Regions from separate parts of the Martinezella sp. CNPSo 3732 genome, predicted to be linked through region 4. Evidence: predicted binding sites of a transcription regulator. Region 4 holds the regulator's gene; each other region holds the start of a gene.
The links. Region 4 encodes LexA, which represses DNA repair genes until DNA is damaged. Its sites were predicted from a motif close to TGTTCNNNNTGTGTTCNG; they were not measured.

Region 1: the regulator LexA is predicted to act here: its motif matches at 798-815, upstream of AC13RM_RS20100 (DNA recombination protein RmuC).
Region 2: the regulator LexA is predicted to act here: its motif matches at 796-813, upstream of AC13RM_RS26115 (ATP-dependent helicase).
Region 3: the regulator LexA is predicted to act here: its motif matches at 1,321-1,338, upstream of AC13RM_RS09835 (ribonuclease T2 family protein).

The regions. Positions count from the first base shown of each region.
Region 1 covers NZ_JBXSOO010000013.1:7,657-9,860, forward strand. The annotation lists gene AC13RM_RS20090 (FitA-like ribbon-helix-helix domain-containing protein) at 1-108, opposite strand, end outside; gene def (peptide deformylase) at 173-688, opposite strand; gene AC13RM_RS20100 (DNA recombination protein RmuC) at 875-2,053, shown strand; gene AC13RM_RS20105 (ribokinase) at 2,155-2,204, shown strand, end outside.
Region 2 covers NZ_JBXSOO010000021.1:36,729-38,932, reverse strand. The annotation lists gene AC13RM_RS26115 (ATP-dependent helicase) at 1-722, opposite strand, end outside; gene AC13RM_RS26110 (SMP-30/gluconolactonase/LRE family protein) at 995-1,870, shown strand; gene secD (protein translocase subunit SecD) at 1,917-2,204, opposite strand, start outside.
Region 3 covers NZ_JBXSOO010000003.1:245,343-247,546, forward strand. The annotation lists gene ettA (energy-dependent translational throttle protein EttA) at 1-435, opposite strand, end outside; gene AC13RM_RS09835 (ribonuclease T2 family protein) at 561-1,307, opposite strand; gene AC13RM_RS09840 (alpha/beta hydrolase) at 1,472-2,204, shown strand, end outside.
Region 4 covers NZ_JBXSOO010000006.1:36,162-38,365, reverse strand. The annotation lists gene AC13RM_RS13740 (VOC family protein) at 1-278, opposite strand, end outside; gene lexA (transcriptional repressor LexA) at 698-1,420, shown strand; gene AC13RM_RS13730 (ComEC/Rec2 family competence protein) at 1,401-2,204, opposite strand, start outside.

The sequences.
Region 1 (2,204 bases), on a different contig from region 4:
CAGCAGTTCGATCGCCTCATCCGAGAGGCTGCGGCCATGCCTGCTGGCATTTGCCTGCAACTGCTCCTTCAAGCTGTCGTCGATGCCGCGCAGCAACAGATCACTCATTCGCGCCTCCATTTGATATCAATGATATCATAGGCGTTTCAGCTCGATCTTTCAATGTCTGGGATCAGAGAGCCTTCGATTTGGCGGCCTTCGTAAACTTCTTGATCACCATCTCCCGCTTCAGGCGCGAGATATAGTCGATGAAGAGCACGCCGTTCAGGTGGTCGATCTCGTGCTGTACGCAGGTCGCAAGCAGACCGTCGGCCTCGGTGAGTTGTTCCTTGCCGTCGCGGTCTAGATGCTTGACGGTGACGCGTGCGGGGCGCTCCACCTCGGCGTAGTAATCCGGAATGGAAAGGCAGCCTTCCTCATAGACCGAGCGTTCATCCGAAGACGCGACGATCTCCGGATTGATGAACACCAGCGGCTTCTTCTCTTCGCCTTCGCGCGCAACGTCGATGACCAGCATGCGGCGGGGAACGCCGATCTGGATCGCCGCAAGGCCGATGCCCGGCGCGTCATACATGGTTTCCAGCATGTCGTCGGCGAGGCGCTGAATTTCGGTATCGATCTGCTCGATGGGCTTGGAAGCCTGGCGAAGCAGCGGGTCGGGCAAAATGATGAGTGGCTTGATCGTCATGACGTTTCCCATAACGCATCTTGTTGTGCGATGGAATCGCCAAGATGGCGGTGAGGCGGTGTTTTTTCAACGGCAGCAATCCGAATGGCAGCGGCTGGTCTCGAAATTTTGTTCACGGTTTGATCTGGATATTCACAACAATTTTGCTATGCTTGCGTGAAGAACTTCATCAGCGCGCCAGGTTTCATGTCTTTCATCATCTTCGGTCAAGCCATTTCCACGGTCCAGGTTCTGACCGGCCTCGTTATCCTACTTGCGATCGCAGTGATCGTCCTTTTCGTCCGCAGCAAGGCACAGGCGGAGGACGATGAGCTTGATGCCGAGCATACGATGGCGGCGCTGCTGCGGTCGCAGGCAGAGATGCAGGGGCGGCTTGCCACCATCGCCGAAGTGTTCGGCTCCAGACAGGCCGAGCTCAATCAGGCCATCGGCCAGCGCCTGGACGGCATGTCACAGCGGGTGACGGCGACGATCGGCGAGCAGACGCGCTCGACCCATGAAAACCTGCGTCGCCTGCAGGAAAGGCTTGCCGTCATCGATGCCGCGCAGACCAATATCCAGACGTTGGCGAAGGATGTGGTCGGCCTGCAGGCCATTCTCTCCAACAAGCAGACACGCGGCGCTTTCGGCCAAGCGCGCATGGAAACCATCATTGCCGATGGACTGCCGATGGGCGCCTATGCGTTCCAGACGACGCTATCGAACGGCTCCCGGCCTGACTGTACCGTTCGCATGCCGAACGGTTCGCCACCGCTTGTGATCGACGCGAAATTTCCGCTGGAGGCTTGGAACGCCATTCGCAGCGCCGGCAACCCCGACCATGGCAAGATCGCCGCGCAGCAGTTCCGGAGGGATCTGGAACTGCATATCCGCGATATCTCGGAAAAATATTTGATCCCCGGCGAGACACAGGATACGGCCTTTCTCTTCGTGCCGTCCGAGTCGATCTTCGCGGAGATCCACGAGAATTTCGAGGCGATCGTACAGAAGGCCCAGCGCGCGCGCATCGTCATCGTCTCACCCTCGCTGCTGATGCTGTCGATCCAAGTCATCCAGGCTGTGCTGAAGGACCAACGCATGCGCGAGCAGGCCCATGTCATCCAAAGCGAAGTGGCTCATCTGATGGACGACCTCTCGCGCCTCGATGAACGCGTGCGCAAGCTGCAGGGCCATTTCGCGATGGCGCAGAAGGATGTCGACATGATCGTCACCTCGGCCGACAAGCTGGCGCGGCGCGGCGAGCGGATAGAGGCGCTGGAATTCGAGGCGGCGAAAGAGCCTGCCAAGGCGCGGCCGGAAGAGCGGCCCAAGCCTGTCGACAACCGCACGAGCCAACTCAAGCTCAGGGTAGTTGACGAAGACTGATCGCTTCGGCAGTGTCGCCCCCAATCGATGCATGATCCACAAAGACATAAGGCGCCTTCGGGCAGGATCATGCGAGATCAACACCCAGGGCAGGACACCGCATGATCACTATTTTCGGCTCCATCAACATGGACCTCATCGCCACCACGGA
Region 2 (2,204 bases), on a different contig from region 4:
TCATCGACAAGCACATGGTCGAAGCGGCTGCCGATATCCTCGGCGATCAGTGGCTCCTGCAGCATATGCGCCCAATAGAGCAGCAGGTCGTCGTAATCGAGTACGTTCTGCACCTGCTTTGCCTCGACATAACAGGCGAAAAGATCGCGCAGCTGCTGCTCCCACATGGCGCACCATGGGAAGAAGTCGCGCAGCACGCCGTCGAGCGGCGCTTCCGCGTTGACGGAGCGCGAATAGATGGCAAGGCATGTCGCCTTGGTCGGGAAGCGGTTCTCCGTCTTCGAAAAGCCGAGGTCGTGGCGCGCAAGGTTCATCAGGTCCGCGCTGTCTTCCCGGTCGTGGATTGTGAAGGCCGGGTCGATGCCGATCTGCTCTGCATAGTCCCGCAGCAGGCGTGCGCCGATGCCGTGGAACGTGCCGCTCCAGGCAAGCGCGTCGGCGTTAATGCCGGCATTCGCATCCAGCACCTCGCGGCAGATCCGCTCAACGCGGCGGCCCATCTCGGCGGCAGCGCGGCGCGAGAAGGTCATCAGCAGGATGCGGCGCGGGTCCGCACCTCTAACGATCAGATGCGCAACGCGATGAGCGAGGGTATTTGTCTTGCCGGAGCCGGCTCCGGCGATGACGAGCAGCGGGCCGGCAATATGGCCGTCACCGCTCGTGCCATGCTCCACCGCCAGCCGTTGCTCCGGGTTCAGCTTTTCCAGATAGGCAGCGGTCATCAACTCTCCTGAATACCTCCGGCGGCAGGCGGAGCGCGTTATGCGGCGAATCGCAAGCGCGAAAATATAGGGACGTTCTATGGATGTTCCGAATCGCCAAAGCCTGTCAAGATAGCAGGGCCTGCACGCGGATGTGACCTCGGGCGCAAGAATCTTGCAGGGATTTGCACTCGTTTGGCTCGAAAAGAAACTGCTTCATGCTTATGTATCATCACGGCGCAGTATTTTGAGTTTTTGGGGCTTCGTAATGCGTAGAATGAAGGTTTCAAAACATGAACGAAACGATTGCCACCGGGCTGCGTCTGCCTAGCGGCCTCGTGGCTTTGCCGGGCGGCCGCCTTGCGGTCGTGGAAATGGATGCCAGTCGCCGCAGTCTGAAACTTTTCGACGCAAGCGGCGTACCGCAGGAACTTTGCCGGGTCGGCGGCCGGCCAATGGGGGTTGCGGTCGATGGTGACGGATGTTTCTGGGTAGCCAACGGCCCGGAAAATTCCCTTGTGAGATTATCGGCGCAAGGCCGCGTCCTGCAAGTCATCGAGGGTAGCGCGGATGGTCCATTCCTCCATCCGAATGCACTCGCGTTCGGACCTGACGGCCTGCTTTACATGACCGATTCTGGCATCCGCCTTGCCAATCTTCTCGAAGGCGGCCACATCCATCCCGATTTCTTCAAGGCGGCTTATAATGGCTGCGTATATCAGATCGATCCGGCCGAGGGCCGGGTTATCCGGGTCTTGGCAGCCGGCCTGCTCTTTGCGAGTGGCATTGCCTTCGGTGCCGACGGATTGCTCTATTATAGTGAAACGCTGACCGGAAAAATTTATCGGCAGGTCGTTGGCGGCAGGCAGGAAATGTTTGTCCAGTCGATGACATCACCCGCCGTCAATGCGCTGCGCGGGCCAGCGGGCCTCGCCTTTGATCGCAGCGGCATGCTCTATTGCGCCATGTACGGTCTGGGTGAAATTTCCATGGTGGACGCGGAGGGAAAAATGGCCGGCCATATCCGCACGGACGGCACACGGCCAGCCAATATAGCCTTTACCGTCGACCGCAAACATCTGCTCGTCAGTGAGCAGGAAAACGGTGTCGTGGAAAAGATTACGGCGCCGCGTCCGGGCTTGCCTTTGCATATCCCGTCGATCTCGTAACGCGGCCGGCGGACATGCCCGGAAGCCGGGCATGTCCCTTTTTTGCTTATTCCGCAGCAGGAATCTGCTTGTTGTCCTTGCCGGACTTTCCGTCTGCCGGTGCCGTGTCATTGGCGACCGGCTTGGCATGACGGCGACGCCAGTCGCCGAGGAACAGCAGGATCGGTGCGGCAATGAAGACCGACGAGGCGCCTGCAACGAGGATACCGAACACCATCGGGATCGCGAAGCTGGAGACGGCGCTGCCGCCCCAGATCGCCATCGGCACCAGCGCCAGGAAGGCGGTGGCGTTGGTGTAGAGGCTTCGCGCCAGGGTCTCGTTGATCGACTTGTC
Region 3 (2,204 bases), on a different contig from region 4:
CAAGGCTTCCATCGCCATCTCGACCTGGCTTTCCAGATCCCAGAGATTTTGGCTGTCGATGATGTCCTGGAGCTTGGCGCCCTCTTCCGCCGTCTCGTCGGAATAGTTCATCATCAATTCGTTGTAGCGATTGAGGATTTCGGTTTTCTTGGCAACGCCTTCCATGACGTTTTCGAAAACCGTCTTGTTGGGATCGAGCTGAGGCTCCTGCGCCAGGTAGCCGATGGTGGCGCCTTCGGCCAGCCAGGCTTCGCCGGTATATTCCTTGTCGAGGCCGGCCATGATGCGCAGCACGGTCGATTTACCTGCACCGTTCGGGCCGAGAATACCGATCTTGGCATCCGGGTAGAATGATAGATGGATATTCTCGAGAATCTTCTTGGCGCCATAGGACTTATTCAGACCGGCCATATGATAAATGAACTGACGTGCCATAGCTTGGGTTGCTCCACGGACGAATAGCGTTGCGATTTGTGCCGCTATGTAGGCGAAACCCCGCCCTCGGGCAACGGCGAAACCTTGTCCGAGGGCATTATCCGCGTCAGAAAGGCCGTATTTTCTCAGAAACCGGCCGCGTCCACGACACCCCGATCACAGCCGAAGGAGGTGCTGCCGGCCCCCTGGATCAGTTTGGCGAGCCGCGGCTCACTGCCCTGCTGGGGATCGATCGCATCTTCCGAGAGACCGATGGTCAGCTCCGAAATCATTCGGACATCTCCGACGCGCCGGCAGCTCATCTTGATGCGGGCATTGGCGCCCTCGCCGAAGCTCTGGTCAAAGGCTGCCTTGATGCTTTCGGCATCCAGCTCCTTGCCGATATTCTGCGCGAAGAGATCGCGCACGGCGGACGTATTGAGTTCGGCGATCAGGCCGGCAGCAATGGAGAAATATTGGTCGGCGCTAAGCTTCGTGCAGGTGCCGTGCTTGATCCATTCATGCCGCTCCAGGCCGGATTGAGTGCCTGGCATTGCCTTCTCCAGCTTCGCCTTGACGTCCTGGGACAGCTGCACGGCAGGCAGGTCCTTCCAGTCGCGGCCACGATCCGCCTGCTTCAGATCCTCGGAAACATCGCAATATTCCTGCCGCATCGGCCAGAGGCCATGCAGAGAAAAATTCGTGGCATCATGATTGTCCGACGACTGATTGCGGCATTCCGCCTTCTTCTGGTTCGTCTGACAAAATGCCGGCTCCCAGCTCGCCGCCAGGATAAAGCGCGTCCGCCCGCGGCTATGTTCCTGCGCAACGGCGCTGGACGCCGCCCCGACCGAAACGAGCACAACCATAAACACCCGAAGCCACTGCTTCATTCGTACCTCCAACTAGAACATTATAGGAACAAATAAGCAGTTTGATCGAGCGGGCGCAATCCTGAATCGCAGCGCTCGGAAAGATTTATTTCTGTGAGCTTTACCACCTATCCATTGCAATCGGGCGGATGATAACCTTTCGTCCAACTGGGGAGGAACGTATAATGTTCGCCGAGACGAAGCGCCTGAAAAGTCCTACAGGCGCAACCCTTGCTTATCATCATTTGCCGGCGGTAAGCGATGCTCGCGGCATCCTGCTGATATCGCACGGTCTCGCCGAGCATTCCCGCCGATACGAGGCCTTCGCGAGGGCGATGGCGGGCCGAGGCTTTCATGTCTATGCCCACGATCATCGCGGCCATGGTGAGACGACGGCCCCTGATGCCCCCATCGGCCGCTTTGCCCGGAGAAATGGTGTCGAGCAGGTGATCGCCGACGTGCTCGCCATGCGCGAGCTTGCCGCAACGACCTATCCGGGTCTGCCGATCATCCTGTTCGGGCATTCCATGGGCGGATTGATCAGCCTGAACACCGTGGTCACGCATCCGGACAAGTTCGATGCCGTCACGGTCTGGAATTCCAATTTCAACCCGGGCTTCGCGGGCCGTGCCGCGCAGCTCACCCTCAAAACGGAGCGCATGTTCAAGGGATCGGACGTCCCGAGCGGGCTACTGCCGAAACTGACCTTCGGCACCTGGGGCCAATCGATCGCCAACCGCCGCACCGATTTCGACTGGCTCTCGCGCATTCCGGAACAGGTGGACAAATATATCGCCGATCCGCTTTGCGGCTTCGATGCCTCCGTCTCGCTCTGGCTCGACCTATTCGAGTTGACCTTCCGGGCGCTGCAAAGAACTTATCTCGATCGTCTCCGACGCGACATGCCGATCCATCTCG
Region 4 (2,204 bases):
GAAAAGCCATCCTCCCCCACCCGGAAACGATAAGCCTGGTCGCGCGCTACGAAAACATTGCCATCCACGATGCTCTTCTCGTATTGCTCCGGAGATGCGACGCCCAGAGGTTCGAGATAGGTTTTATCGGCAAAGAAGACGCAGGCATTCTGCGTGCCAAAGGGATGGCGCGCATCCGGAGCTACCGTGAAACCGAGCTTGCCGAGGCGTTCGCGTGCCAGAGCGATGTTGACGGTCGGCAGCACGAGATGATCCAGCGGATGCGGAGACGAAATCATGGCTTCTCCTGTTTGCTTGCGGAAGCAGATTTGCGCCCATCGCCCGCGCAATTCAAGATGGAAGCATGGAACACCCGGAGCACACGACATGGATAGAAGGCAATCTCGCAAACGTGATTGCTGATTCTCTGCCATGGCCGGCTCATGCAGTCGCGCGGCACGTTCGTCCAAATGCTCGGCGCATGGGCTGAACGACAAAGTCGCGGAAGCGAGTAGAGCGGCATTTCCCTTATTTTTCTGTGGATTAACGCAGATACGGCGCCCCGATGTTCCGAGCCGATCCATTCGCAAATGGTAATTATTTAACTGACCTCACAAGGCTTTACCGAAATTTAAGCACTTGCGGAACACATATGGAACATATAGTGTCCGTTCTGGATTTGTTTCACAGCTTTTCTTGATTCTGGGGTTCCAAGACGATGTTGACGCGCAAGCAGCAGGAACTGCTTCTCTTCATTCACGAACGCATGAAGGAATCCGGTGTGCCGCCATCTTTCGACGAGATGAAGGATGCACTGGATTTGGCATCCAAATCCGGTATCCATCGTCTGATCACGGCGCTGGAGGAGCGCGGCTTTATCCGCCGGCTACCGAACCGGGCTAGGGCCCTTGAAGTCATCAAGCTCCCGGATGCCTATAATCCCAGCCTTCAGCCGCGTCGCGGCTTTTCACCGAGCGTCATCGAGGGTAGCCTCGGCAAGCCGCAGCCCGTTGCCCCGCCCGCTCCGTCGAAAGTGGCTAATGACGATCACAACGGCTCGGCGTCTGTGCCCGTGATGGGCCGCATCGCAGCCGGCGTTCCGATCTCGGCCATCCAGAACAATACGCACGACATTACCGTTCCCGCCGACATGCTCGGATCTGGCGAACATTATGCGCTTGAAGTTCGCGGGGATTCGATGATCGACGCCGGAATTTTCGACGGCGATACGGTCATTATCCGCAATTCGACGACGGCCAATCCCGGCGATATCGTCGTTGCACTCGTCGACGATGAAGAAGCGACACTGAAGCGCTTCCGCCGCAAGGGTGCCTCCATCGCGCTCGAAGCCGCAAACCCGGCCTATGAAACCCGCATCTTTGGGCCGGACCGGGTCAAAGTTCAGGGCAAGCTCGTGGGCCTTATTCGTCGCTATCACTGACCGGTGAATTGTCGACGACGGGTGACGCTGGCGCAATTGGCGCGTCGAATGTGCCAGTGCGCCAATTATAAATTCGATGCCTGGTCCATGGACGTTGCGGGTTCTCGAATGCGGCTGAGATAATGGGCTTGTCTGCGGTAAGTATCATTTCGATGGAGCCGGTTTTACGCAATGTCGCACCGGTTATGAGCATTGCTCCGGAACGGCAATGGTCCAGCCGCAGCCGGATTGGCGTCACGACAAAATTCCCCGTGTCGCAAGCCGGGGACAAGTAAGCTGCATTTTCGATGGTTACCAATATCGAGCCGTTTTCTAGCATGGCTACGCACCATGCTCCCTTCTGGCAGGCAAAGCTTCCCTGCATGGTGCGATCCAGGGCTTCCGCCATTGCGGTGCGGACCGCCTTCTGCTCTTCGTTACTTAGTCGTCTATGCCGATCCGTCTTGCTGATCTGCGGAAGCCGGTTGTCGGCCGCAAGCATGGTCGGCGGTTGATGTTCGGCCGCGACGAGCGCTTTCTGCCATTGCTCGAAGATGAAGGCCTGCGGTCTCTCGCGATTGGTGGCGAGGATATCGTCCTGGCGCAGGGCAACGAGAATGCCATCTTCCGAGATCATCAGATCCGGCTTCGGTACGCCGGAGCCGAACGCGGCCACGCCGACAGATGACAGCAGCAGCAACAGGCCCAGATGGCGAAGCCGGGTCCGCAGCATGCTCATGATCAGGAAGCCAGCGATGAAAGTGGGCATCAGCCAGCCGGGCTGGCGTCCGAAGGTAATATCGCC